DNA from 4 places in the Labrys sp. E2SS-1L genome. Region 2 is predicted to be linked to each of the others. Evidence: predicted binding sites of a transcription regulator. Region 2 holds the regulator's gene; each other region holds the start of a gene.
What was found. The regulator PhoB, encoded in region 2, activates phosphate uptake and scavenging genes when phosphate is short. The targets are predictions, from matches to a motif close to TGTCATNNANCTGTCAT.
Positions count from the first base shown of each region.

Region 1: the regulator PhoB is predicted to act here: its motif matches at 4,916-4,932, upstream of ACIGJE_RS26105 (DUF47 family protein).
Region 3: the regulator PhoB is predicted to act here: its motif matches at 3,798-3,814, upstream of ACIGJE_RS20280 (alkaline phosphatase D family protein).
Region 4: the regulator PhoB is predicted to act here: its motif matches at 2,319-2,335, upstream of ACIGJE_RS24475 (YdcH family protein).

Region 1 covers NZ_CP172713.1:62,985-70,046, forward strand. Annotated here, with positions in the region: gene ACIGJE_RS26085 (DUF4956 domain-containing protein) at 1-174, shown strand, start outside; gene ACIGJE_RS26090 (polyphosphate polymerase domain-containing protein) at 255-1,205, shown strand; gene ACIGJE_RS26095 (sigma-54-dependent transcriptional regulator) at 1,381-2,724, shown strand; gene ACIGJE_RS26100 (sensor histidine kinase) at 2,798-4,714, shown strand; gene ACIGJE_RS26105 (DUF47 family protein) at 4,955-5,599, shown strand; gene ACIGJE_RS26110 (inorganic phosphate transporter) at 5,599-6,603, shown strand; partial or broken gene ACIGJE_RS26115 (2OG-Fe(II) oxygenase family protein) at 6,644-7,062, shown strand, end outside.
Region 2 covers NZ_CP172712.1:1,765,589-1,772,650, reverse strand. Annotated here, with positions in the region: gene pstC (phosphate ABC transporter permease subunit PstC) at 1-789, shown strand, start outside; gene pstA (phosphate ABC transporter permease PstA) at 801-1,643, shown strand; gene pstB (phosphate ABC transporter ATP-binding protein PstB) at 1,640-2,467, shown strand; gene phoU (phosphate signaling complex protein PhoU) at 2,503-3,222, shown strand; gene phoB (phosphate regulon transcriptional regulator PhoB) at 3,236-3,937, shown strand; gene ACIGJE_RS08105 (RNA polymerase sigma factor) at 4,086-5,348, opposite strand; gene ACIGJE_RS08100 (YciI family protein) at 5,345-5,701, opposite strand; gene ACIGJE_RS08095 (aldo/keto reductase) at 5,787-6,737, opposite strand; gene ACIGJE_RS08090 (RrF2 family transcriptional regulator) at 6,820-7,062, opposite strand, start outside.
Region 3 covers NZ_CP172712.1:4,340,403-4,347,464, forward strand. Annotated here, with positions in the region: gene ACIGJE_RS20265 (LysR family transcriptional regulator) at 1-380, shown strand, start outside; gene ACIGJE_RS20270 (hypothetical protein) at 459-1,946, opposite strand; gene ACIGJE_RS20275 (hypothetical protein) at 2,158-3,600, opposite strand; gene ACIGJE_RS20280 (alkaline phosphatase D family protein) at 3,858-5,438, shown strand; gene ACIGJE_RS20285 (malonate--CoA ligase) at 5,643-7,062, opposite strand, start outside.
Region 4 covers NZ_CP172712.1:5,220,016-5,227,077, reverse strand. Annotated here, with positions in the region: gene ACIGJE_RS24485 (creatininase family protein) at 1-696, opposite strand, end outside; gene ACIGJE_RS24480 (DUF6600 domain-containing protein) at 778-1,953, opposite strand; gene ACIGJE_RS24475 (YdcH family protein) at 2,126-2,305, opposite strand; gene ACIGJE_RS24470 (YdcH family protein) at 2,673-2,897, shown strand; gene gcvA (transcriptional regulator GcvA) at 2,977-3,897, opposite strand; gene ACIGJE_RS24460 (hypothetical protein) at 4,028-4,318, shown strand; gene ACIGJE_RS24455 (DUF1013 domain-containing protein) at 4,539-5,258, opposite strand; gene ACIGJE_RS24450 (DUF1444 family protein) at 5,457-6,386, shown strand; gene ACIGJE_RS24445 (DUF1192 domain-containing protein) at 6,406-6,597, shown strand; gene ACIGJE_RS24440 (TetR/AcrR family transcriptional regulator) at 6,587-7,062, opposite strand, start outside.

The DNA.
Region 1 (7,062 bases), on a different replicon from region 2:
AGTGGCGTGAAGATCGTACTCGACGAGATCGACCATCGCGCCCTTACCGATGAGCCGGCGATGCGCACTGACCTTGGCAAACGCCTGGGAGTTGAGGTGATCTACTATGAAATCAAGGCATTCGACTATGTGAACGAAACCGCCTTGATCAACGTCTTCTTCCGCAACAAGTGACGCCCTGACAGCGGCGCCGAGACAGGCAGTGCCCGGTCGTCCCGTGCGCTCGCGACAATGAGAACTGGAGAGGCTATGCCATGTTCACCAGAGAAAGAGGCTTTCCGATGGGAGGCAGCATTGGCCAAGATGCCGCGGCCCAGGCTGATATGCAGCCCTTGTTCAATTTTCCGGCGCCTCGCACCATTGTTCCTCGCTGGCTGGTTGAACCCTATCGACCGATTGGGCTCGAGCAACTCGACGCAAAGGCCGATATGCTGGACCGGCGTGACAACAAATATGTGGTGCGTGCCGATATGCTCCACCAGGCGATCGGTGAACTGATCCAGCAATTCGATATTCTGGAGATCGACGGCAAGCGCAATTTCACATACGATACCTGTTATTTCGACGATGCGGAACGCTCCGCCTATTTTGATCACCACAAGGGGCGGCGTATCCGTTGCAAGGTCCGGATGCGCAAATATGTCGATGCAGATCTTTGCTTTGTCGAAGTCAAGCTCAAGCATATGCGCGGGATGACGATCAAGGAGCGGCTTCAGTGTCCGGTGGAAATGTACGGGACGATGGACGATGAGGCACGTCAGTTCGTCGCTTCCAGTTATCGCGACCTTTACCGGCGCGAGTTCACGCGTGAACTGCAACCCACGCTCGCGATGCGTTATCAGCGCGCGACGCTCGTGGCCAAGCAGGGTGGCGAGCGTGTAACGATCGATACCGGAATTGTGTTTGCGGGCACCTCGGGATCACAAACCATCGACGGCGATCTGATCCTGGTGGAAGTCAAGTCGGGCAACGCCAACGGCATTGCCGACAAGATCCTAAGGCGGCTGCACCAGCATCCTACCAACACCTGTTCAAAATATTGCGTGGCGATGGCGGCATTGAATGAAGTCTCCAAGTCCAACAAGTTCTTGGGCGCCTTGCGCAGGCTCGGCGTGGTTCCGACCTCGAGCGGCGCATGGCTGGCGAAGCCGTCGCAGCCTGTCAAGACCGCCTCGCTCGAACATCGGCATCCGGCAACCTGTTGAGAGGAAGGCCGTTGGCTGGTTGAAAAAGCAGGGCCACCACGGGCCGGCTGTTATTGGAATGGACATCTACGTATCATGCTGAGCTATATCGAGTGCTGGACAAGAGCGGATAATCCAGACCCGATGCCGATGCAGCCTGCCCGATAGGGCAACGGGAATCTGCGGAGGGCACACCTTGTCAAGCAAGCGCATATTGATCGTCGACGATGAAGATAGCATTCGTTTTGGGGTGCATGCCTTTCTGGAATCGCAGGGATACCGCGTTTTCGAAGCCGACAGCTGCCAGAAGGCGAAGGAGCTGTTTCAGGCGTCCACACCGGACGCCGCGGTTATCGATTACCGGTTACACGATGGCACCGCCCTCGATCTGTTGCGCGCATTCAAGCAGGTCGACCCCGGTGTTCCCCTCATCGTGCTGACGGCCTATGGCACCATTGAACTGGCGGTTGAGGCGGTCAAGGAAGGCGCCGAGCAATTCCTGACCAAGCCTATCGAACTGCCCGTGCTGCATGCCATCCTGAAGCGCTTGTTCGCCAATCAGCGGCTTCAGCGTCAGCAGCGCGCCGTCGCCACCCGTGAAAGCCGCGAACGTGTCGATCCGTTTGCCGGCCAAAGCGCGGCGATCGAAAAACTGGCGGCTCAAGCGATCAAGATACGTGGTACATCGAGCCCAGTCCTCATTCTGGGAGAGACAGGCAGCGGCAAGAGCCAGCTTGCAAAATGGCTGCATCGCAATGGTCCGCGCGCCGAAGAGCCGTTCGTCGACCTCAACTGCGCGGGACTGTCCCATGACTTTCTCGAAGCCGAGTTATTCGGGCACGAAAAGGGCGCCTTCACCGGCGCCGTAATCGCCAAGTGCGGGTTGCTGGAAGTCGCCGATGGCGGAACCGTGTTCCTCGACGAGATCGGCGACATGGATATGCGCGTGCAATCCAAATTGCTGAAGGCGCTGGAAGAAAAGCGTTTTCGCCGCCTGGGCGCAGTTCGCGAGCGCGAGATCGACATTGCACTCATTGCAGCCACCCACAAGGATCTGGCCGAGGAAGTCGGGAAAGGCACTTTTCGCAGCGATCTCTATTTTCGGATCAGCGCGATTCCGCTTCTGGTTCCTGCCCTGCGCGATCGGATAGAGGATATTCCCGTGCTTGCCAGCACGTTGCTAGCCCAAATTCCGGCCAGCCGTGGTCGCCAGCTGGACCTATCCGACGAGGCGATGGGAACTCTCTGCAGCTATGGGTGGCCTGGGAACATACGCGAACTGCGAAATGTGCTCGAGCGTGCGACATTGCTGTGTGAACACGACCGCATCAAGCCGCATGACCTGCGCTTCAACCTCATGCCCGGTGGGACCTTGGCCAGCCCCGATACCAACCTCACGCTCGAAGAGGTCGAACGGCAACATATCGAACGCGTCCTGGCGGAAGAGGAGGGCAGGGTGGCGCAGGCGGCGCTACGCCTTGCCGTCCCACGCAGCACGCTGTACCTGAAAATCAAGAGCTACGGCATCAAGACGTCGTAAAAGGCCTGTTACCGGCCGCCATTCCGCAGCTTGGACCTGGATATTGGCGTCCTTCTGCGGTCGCAGGGGCGATATGTTCAAGGTCAAGATTTACGCCAGCATCACCATCATCGTTACGCTCGGCTTGCTGGTGCTGCTGCACGTCTACCGCAATCTGGACAGTGTCGCCGGCTATTTGGCGACGCTCGACAGCGTCAGCGTGCCGTTCAGTATCGCCGCGCTGGAGATGGAGAAGAATGCCGAGGAATATACGAACGGGGTGTTGCGCTATGTCCGGGACCCCCAGCCCAAAGTCAAAGCCGAGATAGCACGGGACGATGAGGACTTTACCGGACGCCATGCCATCTACATGCAACTCGCTACGAGCGATCGGGCACGCGGATTGGGGCGCGAGGTCCGTGCACAGCAAAAAAGGCTCGTCGCTGCCGGCGTAGAACTGATGGACGAGCGCGACCGGCTCGACGCGATATTCGGGGACACGACGGCCCTGCTGGAGGAAATCGACACTCTGATCGACGCCCAACACGAAGGGGCGGCACCGGATGGCCGGCCCGACAGGAACGACAGGTTGCTAGCCCTCACCAACATCGAGGCCGAAACCGCTGAAATTGGTTTCTGGCTGACCATGTTCAAGTACCGGACGGCCGATCCGGAACGCCAGTATCTGGTTAAGAAGGTTGGCGAGCAGCACAATGCCCTGGCCCGGTATCGCGAATTGATCTCGGTGGACCGGGACCGGCAACTCCACGAAGGATTGCGCGGGCGGCATCTAAAGGTATTCGCCAACACCAGGGCGCTGATCGCCGGCGAGACCCGGATCAGCGCGGATGCGCGACGGTTCGCCCAACTCGCCGAACAAATAGACGACATTTTTGACGATCAGATCCAGCCGATGCTGACAAGCAATCTGTCGGAGCCCCAGGACAAGGCGGACACCGCCATCGAACATGTGAAGGCGACGCTCCGATACCTCATTCCTGCCTATTTCCTGGTGGCGCTGGCCGTTGGAATATGGCTCGCCCTCGCGACCAATCGACCCCTGAAGAGGCTTGCCGACGGCACCAAAGCGATCAGGGCGGGCGATCTCGATCATCGTATCGACATCCGTAGCCGCGACGAATTCGGCAGGCTTGCCGAACAATTCAATCTCATGACCGAACGGTTGCAGGAGACCACGGTTTCGCGGGATCTGCTGGAGGCGAATGAGCGAGAGTTGCAGCAGAGCGTGGGAGACCTGCGCCAGGAGATTGCCGACCGTAAGCAAGCCGAACGGGAACGGGAAGCGTTGCAGGCGAAACTGCGGCGCAGCGAAACTCTGGCGACTATGGGGCAGTTGGTGGCCGGCGTCGCGCATGAGGTGCGCAATCCCCTGTTCGGGATTTCCTCCACCCTTGATGCGATCGAAGCGAATGCAAAACTCGGCCAGATCAATCCGCGCTTCAGCAGCGTGTTGCGTCGCGAGGTGAACCGGCTGAACAAACTGATGTCCGCCTTGCTCGAATATGGCCGCACATCACCGGATGATCGCGCGGTTGAATCGGTGGCCAAGGGACTCGTGGAGGCCCTCCGCTCCTGCCGGGCGGCTGCCGAGGCCGTGGGTGTCACTCTCGTCAATCGGGTATCGGAAGACGCCCTGGTGATGATGAACTACGACCGCTTGGTGCAGGTGCACGTCAATCTGATCGAAAATGCGCTGCAGCATGCGCCTAGGGGATCGGAGGTGATCGTCACCACGCGGGCGACGGTGGATGAAGGCGGAAGCCGATGGATCGAGTATTGCGTCGCCGATTCAGGCCCCGGGCTTGCGGCCGAGGATTTGCCGCATCTGTTCGATCCATTCTTTACGCGACGACGCGGAGGTACTGGGCTCGGACTCGCCATCGTTCGGCGGATCGTTGACGAGCATCACGGCGTCGTCGAGCCCGGCGACAATCCAAAGGGCGGCACTGTCATGATCGTACGCCTGCCGGCGGCAGTGTCGAAAGATTGAGATGCCGCCGCCTATCGCCGGCCACGGCCGTTCGCCAGCGGTGGCCGGTTTCGCTGCCCAAGGTCTTGGGAGCGATGCCGCCCGAGACGCGGCCGTCGCGTTCGCCCGGCGTCGAGGACATTGATCGCCGAACGGTCCATTGCAGATCCTGAATGCTGTTCTCTTTTTTGACCGGACCTTTACGCGCAACGGTTTTCATCTATGACCGCTATGTGACAATTCTACAGCCGGATTCGATGCATGCTCAGCTGGTTCAAGAAGCTCCTGCCGCGTGAGGACAAGTTCTTTCACCTGTTCGAGCGCCATTCGAAGACGGTCGTCGGCGCAGCAGAGGCGATGAAGGCGATGCTGGCGGGCGAGGGCGATATCGAAAAGCACTGTAGCCGCATCGTGGAGCTCGAAGACGAGGCAGACGAGATCACCCGCGAGGTGCTGCTTGCAACCCGCCGCAGCTTCATAACGCCGTTCGATCGCGGCGACATCAAGGATCTGATCCAGTCCATGGATGATGCGATCGACATGCTCAACAAGACGGTGAAGACCATTCGGCGCTTCGAACAGCACGTATTCGAGCCTGGCATGCGGGAAATGGGTGTGCTGATCGCCGAGGCTGCGCATCTGGTCGCCGAAGCGATACCGCTGCTCACGCAGATCGGGCCGAATTCGGCAAGGCTCAGCGCCCTCGCCGAAGAGGTCACGCGGGTCGAGGACAAATCGGACGAGCTCTACGAAGAGGGGCTGAAGAACCTTTTCCGCATCAACGGCACCAGCAATGCCATGGCCTATCTCATCGGCAGCGAAATCTATGGCGAACTGGAGAAGGTCGTCGACCGCTTCGAAGACGTCGCCAACGAGATCAGCGGCATCGTCATCGAGAACGTCTGATGGAAACAGCTCTCGCCCTGCCGCTCCTGGTCGGTCTCATCACCGTCGGGCTCATTTTCGATTTTCTCAACGGCCTGCACGATGCGGCCAATTCGATCGCCACCATCGTTTCGACGCGCGTGCTCAGACCGCATTATGCCGTGTTCTGGGCGGCATTCTTCAATTTCATCGCCTTCCTTTTCTTCGGCCTGCACGTGGCCGAGACGCTTGGTACCGGCATCATCGATCCCGGCATCGTGACGCCGGCGGTGATCTTTGCCGCTCTCATGGGCGCGATTGTGTGGAACGTGCTCACTTGGCTGCTCGGCATTCCGTCGAGTTCCTCGCACGCACTCGTTGGTGGGCTTGTGGGGGCAGGTCTCGCCAAGACGGGCGGAAGTGCCGTCGTGCTCTCAGGCCTTGCGAAAACGGTCTCGGCGATCTTCCTGTCGCCGGCGATCGGCTTTTTTCTCGCTTTGGTGCTGATTCTGGCGGTGTCCTGGATCTTCGTTCGGCAAACGCCTTTCGCCGTCGACCGTACCTTCCGTATTCTGCAATTCGTCTCCGCTTCGCTCTATTCGCTGGGGCACGGTGGCAATGATGCGCAGAAGACGATGGGCATCATCGCGGTGCTGCTGTTTTCACAAGGCTATCTCGGTTCGAGTTTCTACGTGCCGTTCTGGGTCGTATTGTCCTGCCAGGCGGCAATGGCCCTCGGTACGCTCGCCGGCGGCTGGCGGATCGTGCATACGATGGGATCGAAGATCACGCGGCTCAATCCGATGCAGGGTTTCTGCGCGGAAACCGGCGGTGCTTTGACCCTTTTCGGTGCGACCTGGCTGGGCATTCCGGTCTCGACCACGCATACGATCACGGGTGCCATTGTCGGTGTTGGCGCGGCTCGTCGTGTCTCGGCCGTTCGATGGGGGCTGGCCAGCAATATTGTCGTCGCCTGGGTCGTGACGCTTCCCGCCGCGGCGATCATTTCGGCTCTGGTCTACTTCCTGGCGGCGATGTTTGGCTAAGCGATCCATGGACCCGAGCCAGATAGGGCAGCGCGCCCAGATCCGCTACCCCGGCCGCGATGCCGCCGGCAGCGACCAGGGGGTCGGTGCGCACAAGGATGGCGGCTTCGTCACCGTGCTGCTGCAGGATACGACGTCGGGCCTGCGTATTCGCACCGAAGAAGGCGTCTGGATCGATGCCCCGCCCGTACCCGGCACCTTCGTCATCAACAGCGGCGAGCTCCTGGAAATGGCGACGAACGGCTTCGTGCGCGCCGACGTTCACGATATCGTCACGCCGCCGCGCGGCACGGAACGCTTTTCGGTCGCCTTCTTCCTCGGTGCCCGCTATCACGCCAGGATACCGGTTATCCCGTTGCCGGACCAGCTTCGGGGCAGCGAGCGGGGCGTAACGGTCGATCCACTCAATCCGATCTTCAGAGAGGTGGGCATCAACCATCTCAAGAGCCGCCTGCGTTC
Region 2 (7,062 bases):
GGGCCGAGCTTCTACTGGTCCACCGCCTGGAACCCCGTCACCGAGAAATTCGGCGCCGGCGTCATGATCTACGGCACGCTGTTCACCGGCATTCTCGCTTTGATCATTGCCTTGCCGATGTCCTTCGGCATCGCCTTCTTCCTCACGGAGATCGCGCCCCAGAGCGTGCGGCGACCGATCGGCATCGCCATCCAGCTCCTGGCGGCCGTGCCGTCGATCATCTTCGGCATGTGGGGGTCGCTGATCGTGGCGCCGATCCTGGCCCAGACGATCTACCCGCCGATCATCTCCGTCCTCTCGCACGTGCCGGTGCTCGGCTATCTGTTCAAGGGCCCCACCAACGGCGCCGGCATGCTCACGGCCGGCATCATCCTGGCCCTGATGATCATTCCCTTCATCACCGCGATGTTCGTCGAGATCCTCGAATCGGTGCCCGCCATGCTGAAGGAATCGGCCTATGGCGTCGGTGCCACCACCTATGAAGTCTTCCGCAACGTCTCGGTGCCCTATGGCCGCACGGCGCTGGTCGGCGCCGTCATGCTCGGCTTCGGCCGCGCTTTGGGCGAGACGATGGCGGTGACCTTCGTGATCGGCAACGCCAACCGAATATCGGCCTCGCTGTTCTCCTCGGGCGCGACCATCGCCTCCACCATCGCCAACGAATTCCCGGACGCGCCGGCCGGCTCGCTGCGCAGCCAGTCGCTGCTGGAGCTGGGCTTCGTGCTCTTCGTGATTTCCTTCATCGTGCTTGCGATCTCCCGCATGCTCGTGCGCACCAACGCCAAGTAAGGGAGAGCATCATGGCCCATCTCGCCCAAAGCAGCGCCCGTCTCGCCCGCCGCCGCGCCCTCGACTATGCCTACAAGGTCGTCTCGATCAGCTTTGCCGCGATCTCCCTGCTGGCGCTGGCCTGGATCCTGTTCACGCTGCTGCGCGAGGGTCTGCCCTCGCTGACCATGGACCTCTTCACCAAGGACATGGCCGATGGCGGCCTGCGCAATGCCATCGTCGGCTCTCTCGTCATGGTACTGCTCGCCCTCCTGATCGGTGCGCCGATCGGCATCATGGCCGGCACCTTCCTGGCCGAGGCCGGCCGCGGCAGCAAATTCGCCGATGCGGTGCGCTTCATCAACGACATCCTGCTCTCGGCGCCGTCCATCCTGATCGGCCTGTTCGTCTACCAGATGATCGTGGTGGCGACAGGCGGGTTCTCCGGCTGGGCCGGTGTGGTGGCGCTGGCCATCATCATCCTGCCGGTGGTCGTGCGCACCACCGAGGACATGCTGGCGCTGGTGCCGATCAGCCTGCGTGAAGCCGCCTTTGCCCTGGGATCGCCGATGTGGAAGGTCATCACCTTCGTGACCTGGCGCTCGGCTCGCACCGGTATCGTTACCGGCATCCTGCTGGCCCTGGCCCGCGCCGCCGGCGAGACCGCACCGCTGCTGCTCACGGCCTTTGGCAATTCCAACTGGTCGCTCAATCTCGGCAATGCCTTTGCCAGCTTGCCGGCTGCCATCTACCAGCTCGCGCCCTATCCCGATCCCAAGGCCGTCTCGGTGGCCTGGAGCGGCGCCCTCCTCATCACCGCCGGCGTGTTGGCGCTCAATATCCTGACCCGCTTCGTGCTCGCTCCCAAGAAATGAGTGCTCCCATGTCCGCTACCCCCCAAGCCTCCATCGCGGTTGCCGAACGCCCCCTCGCCGATCCAGCCGCCGCCGTGAAGCTCAAGGTCGAGAATCTCGACTTCTATTATGGCGAGAAGCATGCGCTCAAGGCCATCAATCTCGACATGATCGACCGGCAGGTCACCGCCATGATCGGTCCCTCCGGCTGCGGCAAGTCGACTCTGCTGCGCGTGCTCAACCGCATGTACGACCTCTATCCGGGGCAGACCGCCAAGGGCCGCGTGCTGCTCGACGGCCAGAACGTCATCGGCAAGGAGATCGACCCGGCGGTGCTGCGCGCCCGCATCGGCATGGTGTTCCAGAAGCCCACGCCCTTCCCGATGTCGATCTACGACAACATCGCCTTCGGCGTGCGGCTGCATGAATCCATCTCCAAGGCGGAGATGGACCAGCGTGTCGAATGGTGCCTGACCAAGGCCGCCTTGTGGAACGAGGTCAAGGACCGCCTGCACGCTTCAGCCCTAGGCATGTCCGGCGGCCAGCAGCAGCGCCTGTGCATCGCCCGTACCATCGCGGTGAAGCCCGAAGTCGTCCTGCTGGACGAGCCGACCTCCGCGCTCGATCCGATCTCGACCGCCAAGATCGAGGAATTGATCGACGAATTGAAGCGAGACTTCACCATCGTGATCGTCACGCACAATATGCAGCAAGCGGCGCGCTGCGCGGATGTGACGGCCTTCTTCTATCTGGGCGACCTCATCGAAGTCGGCCAGACCAACAAGATGTTCACCACCCCGAACGACAGCCGTACGCAGGATTACATCACCGGCCGCTTCGGCTGATCCCTCGGCCAGCGTCGAATTCATTTGGAGGCGGCATGTCCGACCATATCGTTACATCCTTCGACCAGGAACTGCGCGAGCTGCGCAACATGATCGCCGAAATGGGTGGCTATGCCGAGAAGAGCGTAGCCGACAGCGTCGAAGCCCTGCTCAAGCGCGACACCCAGCGCGCCAAGGCGGTGATCGATCTCGACGCCGCGATCGACAAGTTGCAGCGCCAGGTCGAGGACAGGGCCATCCTGATCATCGCCAAGCGCCAGCCGCTGGCTCTCGACCTGCGCGAGATCGTCTCGGCCCTGCGGGTGGCCAATGACCTCGAGCGGATCGGCGACCTCGGCAAGAATGTCGCCAAGCGCGTGGTGGCCATCCACAGTCACGCCCAGCCGGCCCAGCTCTTCGGCGGTTTCGACCACATGGCCGACCTGGTACTCGAGCAGCTCAAGCAGGTGCTCGACGCCTTCGCCCAACGCAATGTCGAGGAAGCCCTCTCGGTCTGGCGCTCGGACGGCGAGATCGATGCGATGTATACCTCGCTGTTCCGCGAATTGCTGACCTACATGATGGAAGATCCGCGCAATATCGGCTTCTGCACCCATCTGCTGTTCTGCGCCAAGAACATCGAGCGCATCGGTGACCACGCCACCAACATCGCCGAGACGGTCCACTATCTCGTGACCGGTGAATCGCCGGCCGGAGAGCGGCCCAAGGCGGACAACAGCACCGATCTCGTCGACCTTCCTGTGCCGGCTAAATAACAAGGGATAGGCCATGCCTCCCAAGGTTCTGATCGTCGAGGACGAAGAAGCGCTGACCCTGCTGCTGCGCTACAATCTCGAAGCCGAAGGCTATGAGGTGGATAGTGTCGCACGCGGAGACGACGCCGAGATCCGCTTGCGCGAAAGCGTGCCGGACCTGGTTCTGCTCGACTGGATGTTGCCGGGCCTGTCCGGCATCGAATTGTGCCGGCGCATTCGCATGCGCCCGGAAACCGAGCGCCTGCCGGTGATCATGCTCACGGCGCGCGGCGAGGAAACCGAACGCGTGCGGGGGCTGGCCACCGGCGCCGACGACTATGTCGTCAAGCCCTTCTCCGTGCCCGAGCTCTCGGCCCGCGTGCGTGCCCTGCTGCGCCGGGCCAAGCCCGATCACGTCGCCTCCCTGCTCAAGGCCGGCGACATCTCCCTCGACCGCGAGACCAAGCGCGTCCATCGCGGCAATCGCGAGATCCGCCTCGGCCCGACCGAGTTCCGCCTGCTCGAATTCCTGATGCAGGCACCGGGACGCGTCTTCGCGCGCGAGCAGTTGCTCGACAGCGTCTGGGGCCGCGACGTCTATATCGACGAGCGCACGGTCGACGTGCATGTCGGCCGCCTGCGCAAGGCGATGAACCGCACGCGCGAGATCGATCCGATCCGCACCGTGCGCGGTGCCGGCTATTCCTTCGACGAGACCTTCGCCAAGCAATCCTGAGCGCGTTTCGTGGGCATTGCCCGCTCGCTCCGCTTCGCCAAGGCTGCGTTGCGCCCTCACCACGCTCCTACGGGGAGAGGGTTAGGGGCTGCGCGACGTAGAGAGCAAGAGTGGGCGACGATATCCGCCCTCCTCCCTCGCCGCGCAGTCACGCCGCCAAATCCGCCAGGCGTGCCTGCAGATAGCGGCGGATGGCCGGATCGCTCTCCAGGCCGATCGCCCGCAAATAGGCATTGCGGGCCTCCTCCGGTCTGGCGGCCCGCACCAGCAAGTCCGCACGCGCGGCCCAATAGGGCTGGTAATCGACGATGCGTCCGTCACCGGCGACCTCGTCAAGTGCAGCCAGACCAGCCTGCGGCCCCATGAGGCGGGCGAGCGCCACGGCCCGGTTGATGGCGGCCACTGGAGAAGCTGTCAGCAGAACCAGGGCTTCATACAATGTGACGATCGCGGCCCAGTCCGTCGTCGCGCAGATGCGTCGATGCGCATGGGCCGATTGCAGCGCGGCTTCCAGCTGATAGCGGCCGATCTGGCGGACCTGGCCGGCCCGGGCAAGCAAGGCCTCGGCCTCCTCGATCAGTCCCGCATCCCAGAGCGTGGTGTCCTGCTGCTCCAGCGGAATATAATCGCCGCCCTGGCCGCGGCGCGCCGCCCGCCGCGCTTCGGCGTGCAGCATCAGGGCCAGCAGTCCCAGCACTTCCGGCTCGCCGGGCAGGAGCGAGGCGAGCAGCCGGCCGAGCCAGATACCCTCCGTCGACAGATTGCGCTCGCGGGCATGAGCCCCTTCCGGATCGGCCCAGCCTTCGGCATAGACGGCATAAACGGCCTCCAGCACCGCGTCGAGACGGCCGGGCAACTCGTCGGGCTCCGGGATGCGGAAGGGGATGCCGGCTTGCTTGATCTTGGCCTTGGCCCGCACCAGTCTCTGGCTCATCGCCACGGGCGAGACCAGGAAGGCGCTGGCGATCGCGCCGGCATCGAACCCCAATATCACCTGCAGGATCAGGGGCGCACGCACGGTGGCATCGAGGGAGGGATGGGCGCAGGCGAACATCAGGCGCAGGCGCTCATCGGGCACGGCATGCCGCTCGCCCTGCTCCGAGGCGAGGGCCTCGACATGGCGGCTGACCTCGTCCGCCTTTTCGCCGCGCAGCCTGGCGCGGCGGGCCGCATCGATCTGGCGGCGCCGGGCCGCGGTCAGCAGCCAGGCTTCGGGATTGACGGGCACGCCGCCCGCCGGCCAATGTTCCATGGCCGCAGCAAAGGCGTCGGCCAGGGCATCCTCGGCCCCCGCAATGTCGCCCGAGCGCGCCGCGAGAAGAGCGACGAGCCGGCCATAGCTGCGTCGCGCCACGATTTCGGCAAGCTCGGCTGCGGGGGCTGAAGACACCGGCTCGGGCCGTTCGCTCAATAGTCCTTCGGGTCCCATATCGGCCGGACCTCGATGGTCCCGATGGCGGCGCTCGGGCAGCGCGCCGCCCAGCCGATCGCGGCATCCAGGTCCGGCACGTCGATGATATAGAAGCCGCCGAGCTGCTCGCGTGTGTCGGCGAAGGGCCCGTTGAGCACCTGGGTCTTGCCGTCGGCGATGCGCACGGTGGTGGCCGAAGCCGTCGGGCGCAGGCGGCTCCAGGGGCCGAGGGCACCGGCCGACTGGAGCGCCTGCGTATAGGCCTGATAGGCCGCTAGGATCTGCTGCTTGTTGGCGGGATCCGCCTTCAGCATGGCTTCTTCGCTGCTGTAGATCAGAATTGCGAACTGCATGGGTTCCTCCTGTCTCCGCCGGCGCATGATGCGCCGGCATGACAATGACGCGCCATCCCGTTCGCTTTCGACAGCGACAGGAAAATTATGCGCTCGCCTTGGTGAGCTGCTCGATCTCGGCCGAACCAAGATTGAGCTCGGTCGCCTTGATCAGGTCGGAGAGCTGCTCGACGCTGGTGGCGCTGGCGATCGGAGCGACGATACCGGGCCTTGCAATCAGCCAGGCAATGGCGACTTGGGCGGGCGTGGCGTTCTTGGCCTCGGCCACCGCGTCCAGGGCGGCGAGGATGCGCAGGCCACGCTCGTTGAGGTAGGTGCCCATGTCGCCGCCACGCGCATTGCTCTTGGCGAAATCGGCTTCGCTGCGATATTTGCCGGACAGGAAGCCCTTGGCCAGTGAGAAATAGCTGGTCACGCCAATCTCGTTCTTGAGACAGAAAGCCTCGAGCTCGCGCTCATAACCGGAGCGATCATAGAGATTATATTGCGTCTGCAGGTTCTCGAAACGCGGCCACATCTCCTTGGTGCTGATCGCCAGCGCCTTGAACATGGTATTGGCGCTATGATTGGAATTACCGATCACCCGCACCTTGCCGTCCTTGACCAGCTCGGCATAGATGCCCAGCGTTTCCTCGAGTTCGACCTCCGGATCCTCCCAATGGGAGAGATAGAGGTCGATATAGTCGGTCTGCAGGCGCTTGAGCGAGTCCTCCACCGCCTGGACGATGTAGTCGCGCGACAGGCCCTTCTTGCCCGGCCCCATTTCCGAGCCGACCTTGGTGGTGAGCACGATGTCGGCGCGATTGCCGCGAGCCTTCATCCACTTGCCGATGATGACCTCGGATTCGCCGCCCTGATTGCCGGGAACCCAGGATGAATAGACATCGGCAGTGTCGATCAGGTTGAAACCACCCCCGACGAAAGCATCGAGGACGGCGAAGGAGGCTTTCTCATCCGCGCTCCAGCCAAAGACATTGCCACCCAGGCCAAGCGGAGCAACCGACAGATCCGACCGTCCAATCGCACGTTTTTCCATGAATGCTCTCCATATTCATGACAACAAATGGACCCGTCCGGCACTTGGCCGTGCCGGTTCGGGCTCAAGGGCCGCAGGGAGTTCAAATCGAATAGGTCAGCTCTTGTTCCCCGCCCCCTGCCTGACGCATCTCTTCCACCGACATGTTGTCGAGCAGGTTGGAAGAGAGGTCCCGCACACGCCGCATCAAAAGGCGTACGGTGCAACCTGGAACATCCGGGCAGTCGAGGCAAGGCTGATAAGCGGTGTGGCTGGCGCAGGCGATCGGCGCGAGCGGGCCGTCGAGAACCCGGATGGCATTGCCGACGCTGATCTGGCTGGCTTC
Region 3 (7,062 bases), 2.6 Mb from region 2:
TCCGGCTCGGCCGCGAGCCCTTGTCCTGGATCGCCTCGCCCGCCCTTGCCCTTGATGCGGCCCGGCGTCTGCCGCTGGTCGTGCTTCCCGAGGCCTGTTCCCTTCAGCGCCTGATCATCCGCACGCTCAACCAAAGCGATATCGACTACGAGATCGCCCATTCGGCCGCCGGGGTCGCCGGCCTGCATTTGGCGCTCGCCGCCGGCCTGGGCTTGGCCTGCCTCAACCGTTCCGCCATACCGGCCGGCATGGCCACTCTCGATGGCGATTTCGGCCTGCCGGCCATGCCGAACATCGAATTCTCCATCCTGCCGCCCCAGGCCGGCGAATCCGCCCTTGTGGCGGAAGTCCGCCATTTGCTGGCCAAGGAACTTGCCTGATCGGGCTGCTCCAGACGCGAAGAGGGCAGCCTTTCGGTAAAGCCGCCCTCGGAATCCTGCCCGCCGTTTGGGAGCGCTCTATTTCTGCGCGCCCGGCCCGAAGGACTGACCGTTCACCGTGACTTTGCGGGCAAGACTGTCGAAGTCGATGTCCCAGGTCAGCCGGCCGTCCGGCCCGGTCTTGGCCAGCCCCTTGAGGAAGGCGATGCCCATGGCCGCACGCTGCGGCCCGGGATCGGAGGCACCGGCCTTGCCGAGAGCGGCGGCGATCTCATCTAGGTTGGAGGCCGAAACCGTCGCCTTGCCCTGCTGCGCTGGCAGCAGCGACGTCTCCCCCTGCCCCTTCACGTCGAAGGCGGGCGCCGTCAGGCTCTGGCCGAAAGCGAGCTTGGGCTGGCCCGCCAGAAGCAATGGCATCAGCGCCGCCTTGAGCGCATCCGGTTGAGCCGGTTTGGTGTCGGTGCCAACCTCGATCATCTTGCCGGCGATCGTCTCGAGATCGAGCCCGGTCAGGTTGAAATCGAGCGTCGCCTTTTCCGGCACCAGAGACTTGGCCCAGTCGGGCAGCATGCCATCCGGCAGGGCAAGGCCGCTCATGGCCAGATTCAGGCCGACATTGCCCGTCTTCACCAGACCGTTCGAAGCGAGGTTGGTATCCACCGTGGCAATCCTGATGATGCCCTTGGGCGTCCCCACCGTCATGTTGTCATAGCGGATCTGCGCGGACAGTGTTTTCCACAGCGGCAGCACGGCCTTCAGCTTGGCCCGCGCCTGCTCCTGGGCCGCCTTGCCATTGTCCCCCACCTTGCGGGCCGCGAAATAGGCCAGGGCCTGCATGAATTGCGCGCCACTGGAGCCATTGGCCACGAAAGTCTCGTGCACGCGATCCGCACGCAGCACCATCGGCGGCGCCGGATTGGCGGGATCCTTGACGGTAACCGTCTCGACGAGGTCCAGCAGGTCGCCCGTCACGTTCAGATCCGTCGTGCCGGCCTCCCCCGTTTTGCCGGTGATGGTGAAATCGATCTTGCCGACGGTGGCGTCGATGTCCTCGAGCGGCGAACGCATCGTCAGGGCGGCGGACTCGCAACGCATGGCCTGTTCGGTGAATTGCTCGGCCTTGGGATCATAGACGCCCTTTCCGGTACAATTCTTCAAGCGCTGGACCAGTTCGCTCTGCGGTCCGGCCTTGCCCGATTTGTAGACCATATCGAGCGCAGGACTGTTCTGCTCAAAAGCATATTTACCGCCCCCCTGGGGGATCAGGCGGGCGGTAAACGGGCCGAAGCTGAATTGGGCGCCATCTGCGGGCAGGCCGAGCTTGCTGCTGCTGACATCATAGGTGAGATCATAGCTCTCGCCATTGGGTTTGACCGTGACGATACCCTTCTCGAACACTTTCGGGCCGAGATAGCGGGCGATCTCGTCGCGGATCGCCTTGGCGCCTTGCTCGGTGGCGGGTTCAGCCAGGGCCTGTGAGGAGACCTGCGTGACAAGCGCCACGCTGGCCAGAATGACCCGGCTCCGAACACCGTATTTACGCTCAGATTTCTTCAGGAAAATCATAAAATACCCGGTCTGCCATGTGAAAGATTTCGTCCCCTGGAGCAAAGCCATTTGGACGGAAACTCTACTTTGCTCCAGCTCTCTGGTTCGGCGTGTCTTTGCGATTCTTGACGTTTCCGCCAAATCTCCCAACGCTTTGTGCCACAGGTGAAAGCGTGCTGCCTGTGAAATTTTGCTGCAAGCGATGTGTTTGAATCACCAGACAGCGTTGCTACTGGCGCGTCCCGGGCCCAAAGGACTGGCCGTTCACCGTGATCTTGCTCATCTGCCTCTCGAACTCGACATTCCAGATCAACCGGCCATCGGACCCCGTCTTTGCCAGGCCCTTGAGGAAGGCGACCCCAAACGCAGCGCGCCGGGACATGGGATCGGAAACAGCCGCCTTGGCAAGAACTGCGTCTATGGCATCGACACCCGCAGCCGAAATGATAGCCTTCCCTCCTTGCGAGGGGAACATCGACGTCATCCCCTGCCCCTTGATGTCGTAGTCGGAGGCCGTTGCCGTCGCATCAAATGCGAGTGTCGCCCGATTATTGCTGAAGACACGCAACAAAAGAGCATGCATTTCCCCTGGCACCGGCGAGCCGCCCCTGGTAGCCACCTCGATCGCGCCATCGACAAGGCTTTCCAGATCGAGATCTTTCAACCTGGCATCGAGCGTGATCTTCTCCGGCACCAGGATGGCGGCCCAACTGGGTAGCACGGTTCCGGGTACCTGCATGCCGGAAACACTTAAGGTCCCATCCAGGTCGGTATGCTCGACCAGGCCCTCATTCTTCATGGCTGCGTCGATGACGGCGAACTTGATCGGCCCACGAGGCGTGCCCCAACTCAGATTCTCGTAGTGCGACTTCAGCGAGGCATTGCTCCAAAGCGGCATGACGCCCTTGGCGAGCGCCTCAATCTCCGCGCGCGTTGCAGTGCCAGGCCCGCGGAGAAACCGATCGGATAGAAAAGCAAAGGCTGTCGTCAATCCAGTCTTCCTCAGGCCCGAAACGGAAAAATCGTGACGAATTCCGTCGACTTTGGTGGTCATCTCCGGTTTCGGCAGCGACGTCGGCAAGGCATCGCCAATCTTGGCGGCGAAGGTTTCGACAAAACTCGATACCTCATAGGATATCCGGCCATCGATGTTGCCGTCCGCCACCGCCGTGCCGGCCAACTTGAGACTGATGAGCCCTGTCTTGCCCTCCCCTCCAAAGACACCGACGGAGTTGGAGGCGGTGCTGCTTTCGCATTGAAGATTGCCCTCCGAAACCAGGAAGGCATCCAGATCGAGCAGGCCTTCGCCGGAACAGTTCACCAAGCGACGCGATCCTTCTTCGCTGAAAAACAAGGCTGGGTTCCTGTAAGTCAGCTCGAGTGTGGATTTGGGAAGTTCGAAGGCAAAGCGTCGCTCTCCCTTCGGCGTGAGCCGGAGGGTGAAAGGCTTCAGGCTGAATGTCATCCCATCGCCGGGCAGGCCGAGCTTGGCACTACCGATGGCGAGTGCGAGATCGTAGCCCTCGCCATCAGGCTTCACGCTGATGACGCCCTTGTCGATCCAGACCTTGCCGAGATTGCGGCCCAAGGCGTCGGTGATCTCCCTGGCACCGCCATCTGTCGCAGGCCCGGCGACGGCCGGCTTCCCCGGTAAACCGATGGCCAGCATCATACCGGCTAGCAGGGTCGTTCTAACGGTCTTGTGCCAAACGCCGAAACAGCTCGAAGCAACCATCGATTCCCCGATTCACTGGACGAATGCCGACCTTTCCTATGCCACATCACCGGCCGCCTGACTCATGAATCCGTCTGGCGAAAGCGTGGGAACGTTCGATGCCGACAACCCTCTTTATAATTCCTCCAACCATTTGACATGCCACTGTCATGTCGATGGCCAAGAAGGAGCGCATTTCAAGCTGGAGAGTCGCCATGCGCTTCATCGAAAGACCTCTGTCACGCCGCCGCTTCCTTACCGCAACCGCCGCAACCGGCCTGCTCGGGGCCACGGGTACGTTCGCCATGCCGGGCCTGTCCCGCGCCGCCGACCGCCCCGAAGTTACGGCCGGCCTGCAGTCGGGCGACGTCGCCGGCGACAGGGCCGTCCTGTGGTCGCGCACGGACCGCCCGGCCAATGCGATCTTCGAATGGTCGACGACCGAGAGCTTCAAGACGGTGAACCGGCTGCCGACGGTGACCGCCTCGCCCGAGACCGACTACACCGTGAAGATCCTGGCCGAAGGCTTGCCGGCCGATCAGGAGATCTTCTACCGCGTGCGCTTCCAGGACCTCGCCCATACCAGCGTCGAGAGCGAAGTGGTCACTGGGCACCTGCGTTCGGCCCCGGCAGGACTGCGTGACGTCTCCTTCGTCTGGTCCGGCGACACGGCCGGCCAGGGCTGGGGCATCGATGCCGACCGCGGCGGCATGAAGATCTATTCGGCCATGCTCAAGCACAATCCGGATTTCTTCATCCATTCGGGCGACAACATCTATGCTGACGGCGTGATCAAGCCCGAGGTGAAGCTGCCGGACGGCACCGTCTGGAAGAACATCGTCACGCCGGAAAAGTCCAAGGTCGCCGAGACCCTCGACGAATATCGCGGACAGTACAAATACAACCTCATGGACAAGAACTTCCGCGCTCTCTACCAGCAGGTTCCGGTCATCACCCAGTGGGACGACCATGAGGTGACCAACAACTGGTCGTCCTCCAAGGACCTGCTCAGCGACGATCGCTACAAGGAAAAGTCGATTGCGGCCTTGGCGGCGCGCGCCGCACAGGCCTTCCACGAATATATGCCGATCGCCACCACGCTGGCCGAGCCGCGCCGGGTCTATCGCAAGATCCCATACGGCCCGCTGCTCGACGTCTTCATGCTCGACATGCGTACCTATCGCGGCCCGAACGGCGCCAATCTGCAGACCACCGAAGGCGGGGAAGCGGCCTTCCTCGGCGCCGAGCAGCTTGCCTGGCTCAAGCGTGAGCTCGCCAATTCCAAGGCGACCTGGAAGGTGATCGCCGCCGACATGCCGCTGGCTCTGGTGGTGTGGGACAAGGCCGACCAGAAGAAGGGCTTTGAGGCCGTCTCGAACAACGACAATGGCAAGCCGCTCGGCCGCGAGCTCGAATTCGCCGATCTCCTGCGCTTCATCAAGGCGGCCGGCGTCAAGAACACGGTGTGGCTGACGGCCGACGTCCACTACACCGCCGCCCATTACTACAACCCGGACAAGGCGGCGTTCCAGGATTTCGACCCCTTCTGGGAATTCGTCTCCGGTCCGCTCCACTCGGGCACGTTCGGCCCCAACGACCTCGACATGACCTTCGGGCCCGAGCTCAAATATGTGAAGGCGCCGGAAGGCGGCCAGCAGAACCTGTCGCCCGCGGCCGGCCTGCAATTCTTCGGCCATGTCGCCATCGCCGCCAACACGCGGGTGATGACCGTCACCCTGCGCGACGCCGCCGATGCGGCATTGTGGTCGACGCAGCTCGAGCCGAAGCTGGGCTGAGGCCGAAAACCTTCTCCCCTTGCGGGAGAAGGTGCCGTAGCGTGGTCCCATAAGGACCACGCGTTCAAGTAAAGAACGTGGGGGCGGATGAGGGGTGTCGGCGCATGTCTTGGAAGGTCATGCTTCTCCCCTCATCCCCCTGCCGGGACCTCTAGTCAACTCAAGAGAGTTGACGATACCCGCGGGGGGAGAAGGCCACCATACTCATCCCCGCACGTAAAGATCCTTGTAGGTCGTCTGCAGCACGTTCTTCTGGACCTTGCCCATGGTGTTGCGCGGCAATTCGTCGACGAAGAGCACGCGCTTGGGCTGCTTGAACTTGGCGAGACGCCCCTCCAGGGTCTGGAGGATCGTCTGCTCCTCCACCGTGGCGCCGGGCTTGCGCACCACGACCGCCGTCACCCCCTCGCCGAAATCGGCATGCGGCACGCCGATGACGGCGCTTTCGAACACGCCGGGAATGCCGTCGATCTCCGTCTCCACTTCCTTGGGATAGACGTTGTAGCCACCTGTAATCACCAGATCCTTGCCGCGCCCGACGATATGGACATAACCATCGGCGTCGATCTTGCCGAGATCGCCGGTGATGAAGAAACCATCCGGCCGAAACTCGGACCTGGTCTTTTCCGGCATGCGCCAATAGCCCTTGAACACGTTGGGGCCCTTCACCTCGATCATGCCGATCTCGCCCTGCGGCAAGGGCTCGCCCGTCTCGGGCTTCACGATGCGCAGGGAGATACCCGGCAAGGGCATGCCGACGGCGCCGGCCACGCGCGCGCCGTCATAGGGGTTGGAGGTGATCATGTTGGTTTCGGTCATGCCGTAACGCTCGAGAATGGCATGGCCCGTACGCGCTCTCCATTGCTCATGAGTCTCCGACAGCAAGGGAGCCGATCCCGACACGAACAGCCGCATATGGGCGGTCGCCTCGGGCGTGAGGCCCTCCTGCTGCAGGAGGCGCACATAGAAGGTCGGCACGCCCATCATGGAGGTTGCCTTGGGCAGGTGGCGCAGCACTTCCGCCGCATCGAAGCGCGGCAGGAAGATCAGCGAGGAGCCCGCCATCAAGGTGGTGTTGATGGCCACGAACAGGCCATGCGTATGAAAGATCGGCAAAGCGTGCAGCAGCACGTCGGCCTGGCTGAAACGCCAATAGTCGGCCAGGGTGACGGCGTTGGACGCCAAGTTTCCATGCGTCAACATCGCGCCCTTGGAGCGCCCCGTGGTGCCGGAGGTATAGAGCAGCGCCGCCAGGCCGTCCTCGCCGCGCGCGACGTCGTCGAAACTTTCCGGTGCGCCTTTCGCCGCCTCGGCGAGCGACCCGTCGTCATGGCTTCCCAACGTCGCGACGGCGGCACCGAGCCGGGTGCCGATCTCGCCGAGTTCGCCCGCCTTTTCCGGTGCGCAGACCAGCAGGCGCGGTTCGGCATCGCCGACGAAATAGTCGAGCTCGGCCTTGGTATAGGCGGTGTTGAGAGGCACGAACACCGCACCGGCCCGCACACAGGCAAGATAGAGAAACACCGCCTGCGGGCTCTTCTCGACCTGGACGACCACGCGATCGCCAGTCTCGACCCCATAGCCGCGCAGAGCGTTGGCATAGCGACCCGACCAGGCGAGCACG
Region 4 (7,062 bases), 2.1 Mb from region 2:
GTCGCCCGCCGCCCCCTCGGGGCGAATGTCCTGGGCCATCCAGCCGAAGCCGCCGGGGCGGCCGGTGCGCAGATATTTGAAGATCTCTTCCATCTCATAGGTAACAGGGCGGAAGTCCTTGGCCTTGTCCATGCGCACGAGGTCGGGGCGGAAGGCGAGCATCAGCGCCGTCTCGATCTCGCCGGCATGGATGCCCAGGCGGGTTTCGTCGTCCGAGAAGGCGCCCTTGGGGTAGCCGAACATGTGCCAGGACGTGAAGGCGACCAGCATGCCGTGGCGTACGCGCAATTCGCGGGCGACGATGTCCATCGCCGACATGTTGCCGCCATGGGAATTGACGATCAAAAGCTTGCGGATGCCGGCCCGATGCACGCTCTCGCCGATCTCGGTCCAGGCCCGGATCACGGTTTCGGCCGAGAGGCTGAGGGTGCCCGGGAATTCCAGGTGCTCGTTGGACTTGCCGATGGTCTGGATCGGCAGGAAGGTCGCCGGAATGTCGGCCGGGATCAGCGGGATGGCACGGTCGAGATAACCCCGCATGATCATCGAGTCGACCCCGACCGGCAGATGCGGGCCATGCTGTTCCACGGCGGCGATCGGCAATACTGCGATCCAGTTGGCGGTATCGCCGGTGCGGAAATCCTCCGTCGTCATCTCGAACCAATGGCGGCGGGGCAGGGAAGCGGTGGTGGTCATGATCGAATCCAGGGCGGGAACTGCCTGAACCATAGCGCTGCGAGGCGCCATTTCAACGCCCCGCTTGCTGCGATCATCGAATCACCACCCGGATGACGGAGCGCTGTCGGGGGTGGGCCGCGGGCGCCAGCGATAGCGCTGACCGGAATTGGGCTTGGTCGGGTTGTTGGAGGGGGTGATCACCGGACCGGGCCTCGGATAGCGGGGCGGCCTCTGGACCACCGGCCCCTCGTTCCAGACGGGTGGGCGGCGCCGGCGCGGCGGGATGTAGATCGGCGGTTCGTCGCCATAATACGGCCCGGGCTCGTCATAGACCCGCCGTCGGCTACGGGGGGCGTCCGGGATCATGGTCTGGCGTACTTCCCGCCGCCTGCTGGAGCGGGGTGGCGGCGGGCTCCAGGATTTCATGCGGGGCGCGGCGGGGGCGGGCACGGCGATGGGCGTGGCCATCGGCGCCGCCGGGGGTGGGGGAGGTGCGCAGGCAGCGAGACTATCGCCGACGCTGAGCGAGGCGGCGGAGGCGGCGGTGTTCAGCCAGAGCAGCCATTCGCCCAGGAATTCACTCGACCAGGACGCCACCGGGCCGGTGTCGTAATCGACGATGAGGGTCGGCGGCGGCAGCACGAACACGGCGATGCCCCGTACGATCTTGAAACGCGTCACCGGGGTCGAGCCGGCGAAAGTGCCGGCTGGCGCGGCGGAAGGCCCGTCGTCGCAGCGATTGCCGAGCTTGACCGTCTCGATGAAGGTCCATTGCCTGTCGACGTTGAAATTGGCGAGGCTGATCTCCTGCTGGTCGCTTGCAGGTGGTGTCGGCGCCCAGCCGGTCCAGTCACCACCGCTGCGCCAGATCACCCAGGCGGGGCTCCACTGCGTGCCGGGCACCCAGACCCAGCCATTGCTGCCGTCCGAGGCCCAGCGTCCATAGTGATGGACAATCTTGCCCCAGACGGAGGGATCGTCATACGTCCAGCCGTAAGTGCGGTCATAGACCCAGCGGCAGGCTGGATAGGGATGCCAGCCGGCGGGGACCACCGAGGGTTTCCAGACTTCGCCGTAGCGTTCGGAATAGATGTATTGGCCGTAGCCCGACAACACGGCCTTGAATTCGTCGAGGCTGGGCGCCTGCGCCTGGATGGCGGCGACGGGCGCAGCCCGGGCCGGGTCGGTCAGAGCGCCGGGAGCGGGCAGGACGGCGCACGCCAGCAGGAAAGAAGAAACGAGGCCAAGCCCCCAATGCCGACTCGTGCTGGCCATAGCAAACCCCTCCATGGGTTATTGCTTCGATCGCAGCCGATCCTGAACCTGTCTGGGGGAGACGTCCGTATCAATTGGCACGTGGATCAACTGAGATCCGGCCACAAAATGAAACCGCCGGTACCGGATGATGCTCCGGTCCGGCGGTCAACATACACCAGCGGTGACTGGTTCAGTGCAGCCTCTCGGCGCTCTTCAATCTTGCAATTTCGTCTTTGAGAAGGAGTTTCTTACGCTTCAGCTCTGCGATTTTGAGGTCATCCGAGGAGGGATGAGCCAGTGCGATGGTGAGTTCTGTTTCAAGAGCGTGATGTTTGCGCTCCAGTTCGACCAAATGCGACTGCACAGGCATTAACGGCTCCTTGTGTCACAGTTCCGACATTCAACGTTCTCACGAAAAGGCGCGCATGTCGAAGGAAAATCGCGGATTCCGACGTTGAATCGATTGTGCAAAGCAACAATAAATTTAGTCAGAACAATAGCTTACCGCACGGTAATGCAGTGTGGCCGGGCCAAAAAGAATGCTGGATCAAAGGCCTAGGAAGGGCTTGTGAAAGTTGTCCGGCAAGCTTCGCCAAACGGGTGTAAATAGATGGCGATATCTTGCCGCAGCGCTTGCGGGCGAGGAATCGGCTCGGCATAGTTCGGCACCGTGCCCGGATGGGCATGGAGCGGCAGAATGGTCGAAATACCGAAGCTGCCATTCGGAATGGAAGGGTATGGGCTTGTCAAATCCGCTCACCGAGGAGGAGGAAGCCGCGATGGTTGCGGAGCTGGGGCAGCTTCGCCAGGAACACCGCGATCTCGATGCCGCGATTGCCGCTCTGGAACAGGTGGGAACGCCCGACCGTCTGCAGCTTCAGCGCCTGAAGAAGCGCAAGCTCCATCTCAAGGACCGCATGTCCCTGCTCGAGGACCTGCTGACGCCGGACATCATCGCCTGACGCTTGATCGCCTGACGCTTGTGATCGTCGGGCATGGCCTCGGCGTGGCTTCGACGGGGATGGAAGGCGATCCGGACGATCAAACCGCCTTGCCGCTGGCGATTTCGGCGAGCACCCAGTCCCGGAACGCCTTGATCATCGGCTTGTCCGCCTTGGCCCTCGGCGCCACCAGGTGATAGGCGAATTCCGGCGCGATCTTCAAAGACAGATCGAAGGGGCGTACCAGCCGGCCCGCAGCCAGGTCGTCGCCCACAAGGCTGGTATTGCCGAGCGCTACGCCCTGGCCGTCCACGGCCGCCTGCAGGGTCATGATCGACTGGCTGAAATGCAGGCCGCGCGTGGGATCGGGCTTGTCCGCCTTGGCGGCCATCAGCCACATGCGCCAGTCCGGCCACATCGAATCCTGACTGTGCCAGTCGAGATGGATCAGGGTGAAATATTGCAGATCGTCGGGTTCCCGCAGGGGCACGGGCCCGTGCAGAAGCTGGGGGCTGCAGATCGGAAAGACGTCCTCGACGAACAGGCGATCCGAGCGCAGGCCGGCATAGGCGCCGCGGCCGAAGCGGATGGCGACGTCGATTTCCTGGCGGCTGAAATCGGCGAGCGTATCGGAAATGTCGATGCGCATGTCGATATCGGGAAATTGCTGGCGGAAGCGTGGCAGGCGCGGCACCAGCCATTTGGCGGCGAAGGATGAACCGGAAGAAACGGTGAAACTCATGCGCTGGGTGGTGTTGGCGGCCCGGCGCAGCGCTTCGTCGATGGTACGCAGGGCGCCGCTGGTCGATTCGAGCAGCTCTTCGCCGGCATGGGTGAGCTTCATGCTGCGGCTGGTGCGGAAGAACAGCCGGGTGCCGAGGCGGTCTTCGAAAGCGCGGATCTGGCTGCTGACCGCAGCGGGGGTCACATCGAGCTCGATCGCGGCCTTGGCGAAGCTCAGATGGCGAGCGGCGACGGCAAAGGTCCACAGCGCTCCCAGACCGGCTCCCGATTTGCTCATGCTCACCCTATGATCATCAAGCTTTTGTTGATGGTGAAGAAAGGTCATCCCCGTTGATAACCTAGCATAAACCATTGAAAATAGGAAACATATCGCAAGAGCGCATTTACTTTTTGTTGAGGGTACGAGTATGTCGAGCGTCGAATTCCACGAAGATGAATGGGGCCGGCACTGGAGCTATGCCCCGGCCCTGCACGGGACGCAGGTGCGCCTGCATTATTCGATCGTCGCCGCTGTGGTGGGCGCCACCAACGCCGCCGTCGAGGCGGCCTCCACCGGCCTGGCGCAGTTCAGGAGGCAGGATCAGGCAGCCGCGAAGGCGGGGCGCCAGCGCGACCTCTATGGCGACGACGACGTACCGCCTGTCGGCTATGTCCGTTACGAGGGCGTGCGGGACGAATTCGGGCGTCCGCTTCCATAAGCGTAGAGACCGGTAATTCGGTGGGATATGAGGGCGTGATCGTCGATCGCGCCCTTTTCCTGTTGCTGGTACTGCCGGGATTCGACGCAGCAGGGGCCGGCGAAGAGGCGCTGCGCCGGGGATCGTGGGCACCGTCGATGGCTTACGCAAGCAAAAGGGCCTTTCCGCCCCGGCGGAAAAGCCCTTTTCGATGACGGAGTTGGACTGGCCGGCGAGGGCGTCAGTCTTCCTTCTGCTTGATGCCCTTGAGCTTGGCGAACACGTTGGCGACGTCGAGTTCGTCCTCGTCTTCCGTCTGGCGCGGCTTGTTGCCGAGTGAAGCGAAGGGGTCGTCCTGCCTCTGGCTCCGGTCGGCTGCCGGCCCCGTGGTGATCTCGGCAGGCAGCAGCGTGGCGCTCTCGGCCTCGGGCGGCCGGTCCTTGGAGGCCCGGGCGACTTCGAAGTCGAGGTCGATCTGGGTGCACAGGCCCAGCATGACCGGATCGGCCGGGGTCAACTGCGCGGTGTTCCAATGGGTGCGGTCGCGGATGGCTGCGATCGTCGTCTTGGTGGTGCCGACCAGACGCATGATCTGGGCGTCCTTGAGCTCGGGATGGTTCTTGACCAGCCAGAGAATGGCGTTGGGACGGTCCTGGCGCCGCGAGACCGGCGTATAGCGCGGGCCCTTCTTGACCTTGGCGACGGCGATCTTGACCTTCGGTTCGGCCAGTCGGAGGCGATGATGGGAATCGCGCTCGCCGCGGGCGATCTCCTCACGGGTGAGCTGGTTGGAGATCACGGGATCCTGGCCCTTGATGCCGGCCGCGACTTCACCGTCGGCAATGCCCTTGACCTCCAACGGATGCAGTTTGCAGAACTCGGCGATCTGGTCGAAGGTGAGGGCGGTGTTCTCAACCAGCCAGACAGCAGTGGCCTTCGGCATCAGCGGGGCGGTCGACATTTGCATCTCCTCGGAAAGCATGGGCTCGCTGCCGCCTCGCTCCAGCCTCCTGGAACGAAGCCCGACGCGAGCTGATTGTCGGGATTCAACACTTCATATAGTCGTCGTCGGCTCGAAAGGAAAGCCTGTTACGCCGCTTTCTCGCCAGGATTGTCGAGAAGGAACCGTCCTGGCTAAGGTGATCGCCTCGAGGGGCTAATGCGCGAGGGCGTGATGACGAGGCGGAGCCAGGGCGGAATCGGGCGTCGTCGGGTGCTGCAAGCAATATTCGGGCTGGCCGCTGCCGGCGTCACAGCCGTGGCGGCGCGCGCCGACGAAAGCTTTCGCGAAGAGGTGGTCGCCCTGCTGCGCCGACGGCGGCCTGCTTTGGCATTCACGCTGCCCGGCGATGATCCCGAGGGTATTCATGTCAAGGTCGGCGGGAATACGCTCCAGGTCTATCTCGGCAATCTGGAGCGTCAGCTCGGCAAAGCGAGGGGGATGGACCGGAAAGGGCAGATCCTCGACTTTTTCGACCGTATCGTGGCAGTCAGGCCCGCCGATGACGAAGAGCGCGCGCGCTGGCAGGAGGCGCGAACCAAACTGCGCCTGCAGGTCGTGCCGATCGAATATCGCCGGCAGACCAAGGAACTGGTCTCACGCGACCTGGCGGCCAGGGTGGTGATCGCCTATGCGCTCGATCAGGGTGGGCGCTATGCGCTCGTCACCACGGATGACCTGAAGACATGGGGCGTGGCTGCCGATGCGATCCATGAAGCAGCTCTGGCCGGGCTGGAGGCCGCCTCCGGCAAGCTGGCGATCGAGGCAGAGAGATCGGCGAAAGGTCGGGGCGCCTACGCCACCATCCTGACCAATGATGGTTATGATGCCGCCCGCTTGCTGTTGCCCTCGGTCCGGCAGAGACTGCTGCAGGCGTTGGGCAGTGACCTGGCCATCGCCGGCATTCCCAATCGGGACTTTCTGGTGGCCTGGACGCCCGATTTTTCAGCGCGGGCCGGTTTTGCCGCAAAAGTGAGCGAAGATTCCAAGTCGCGCTCACATCCGCTCACCGATGAGCTTTTCGTAATCGAGGCGAATGGGTTTAGAGTGGCCACCGCGGCCGAGCTCGTCGAGCAGCGCCGCATATGATGGGAGGTGAGGAGACGAGATGGCGATTTTCGATGAAGAGCCGCGAAAGGTGACGGTGGGACATCAGATCGGGCAGGACCTCTCGACCCTGTCGCTGCATGAACTCGACGAACGCATCGCGGCCCTGAAGCAGGAGATCGCGCGCCTGGAGGAAGCCAAGGCCAGCAAGGCAGCCTCGCTTTCGGCGGCGAGCGCCTTTTTCAAGAGTTGAGCCTTGCAGGAGAGCTCCGCCGGTCAGCGGGATGACGCAGTAGGCCGTTCAGTAACGCATGAAAGGCCTTCACCGCCTGCTTTGACGCTGCCTTGGGATCGGCGGCATTGGCGATCCATTGCGAGGCATGCCAGGTGGCGCCATTGACCAGCCGGGCCGCAGCCTCCGGGTCGACATCGGCCAGAACCCCGTTCCGCTTCAGCGCGATCAATGTCGCACGCATCGTGGCGATGCAGCCATCCTGGCTCGGCCATTGCGAGGGATCGCCGAGGACGGCCGGACCGTCGCGAAACAGGATGCGCTGGATCTCCGGCTCCAAAGCCATCTCGATATAGGCCGAGCATTCGGCGATGAAGCCCTGCCAGGGATCTTCGGTCTGGGCTGAAATTGCGGAGAGGCGCTTGGACATTTCGGCGTCGAGTTCCGTGATAACCGCTGCGAACAGGCCCTTCTTGTCGCCGAAAT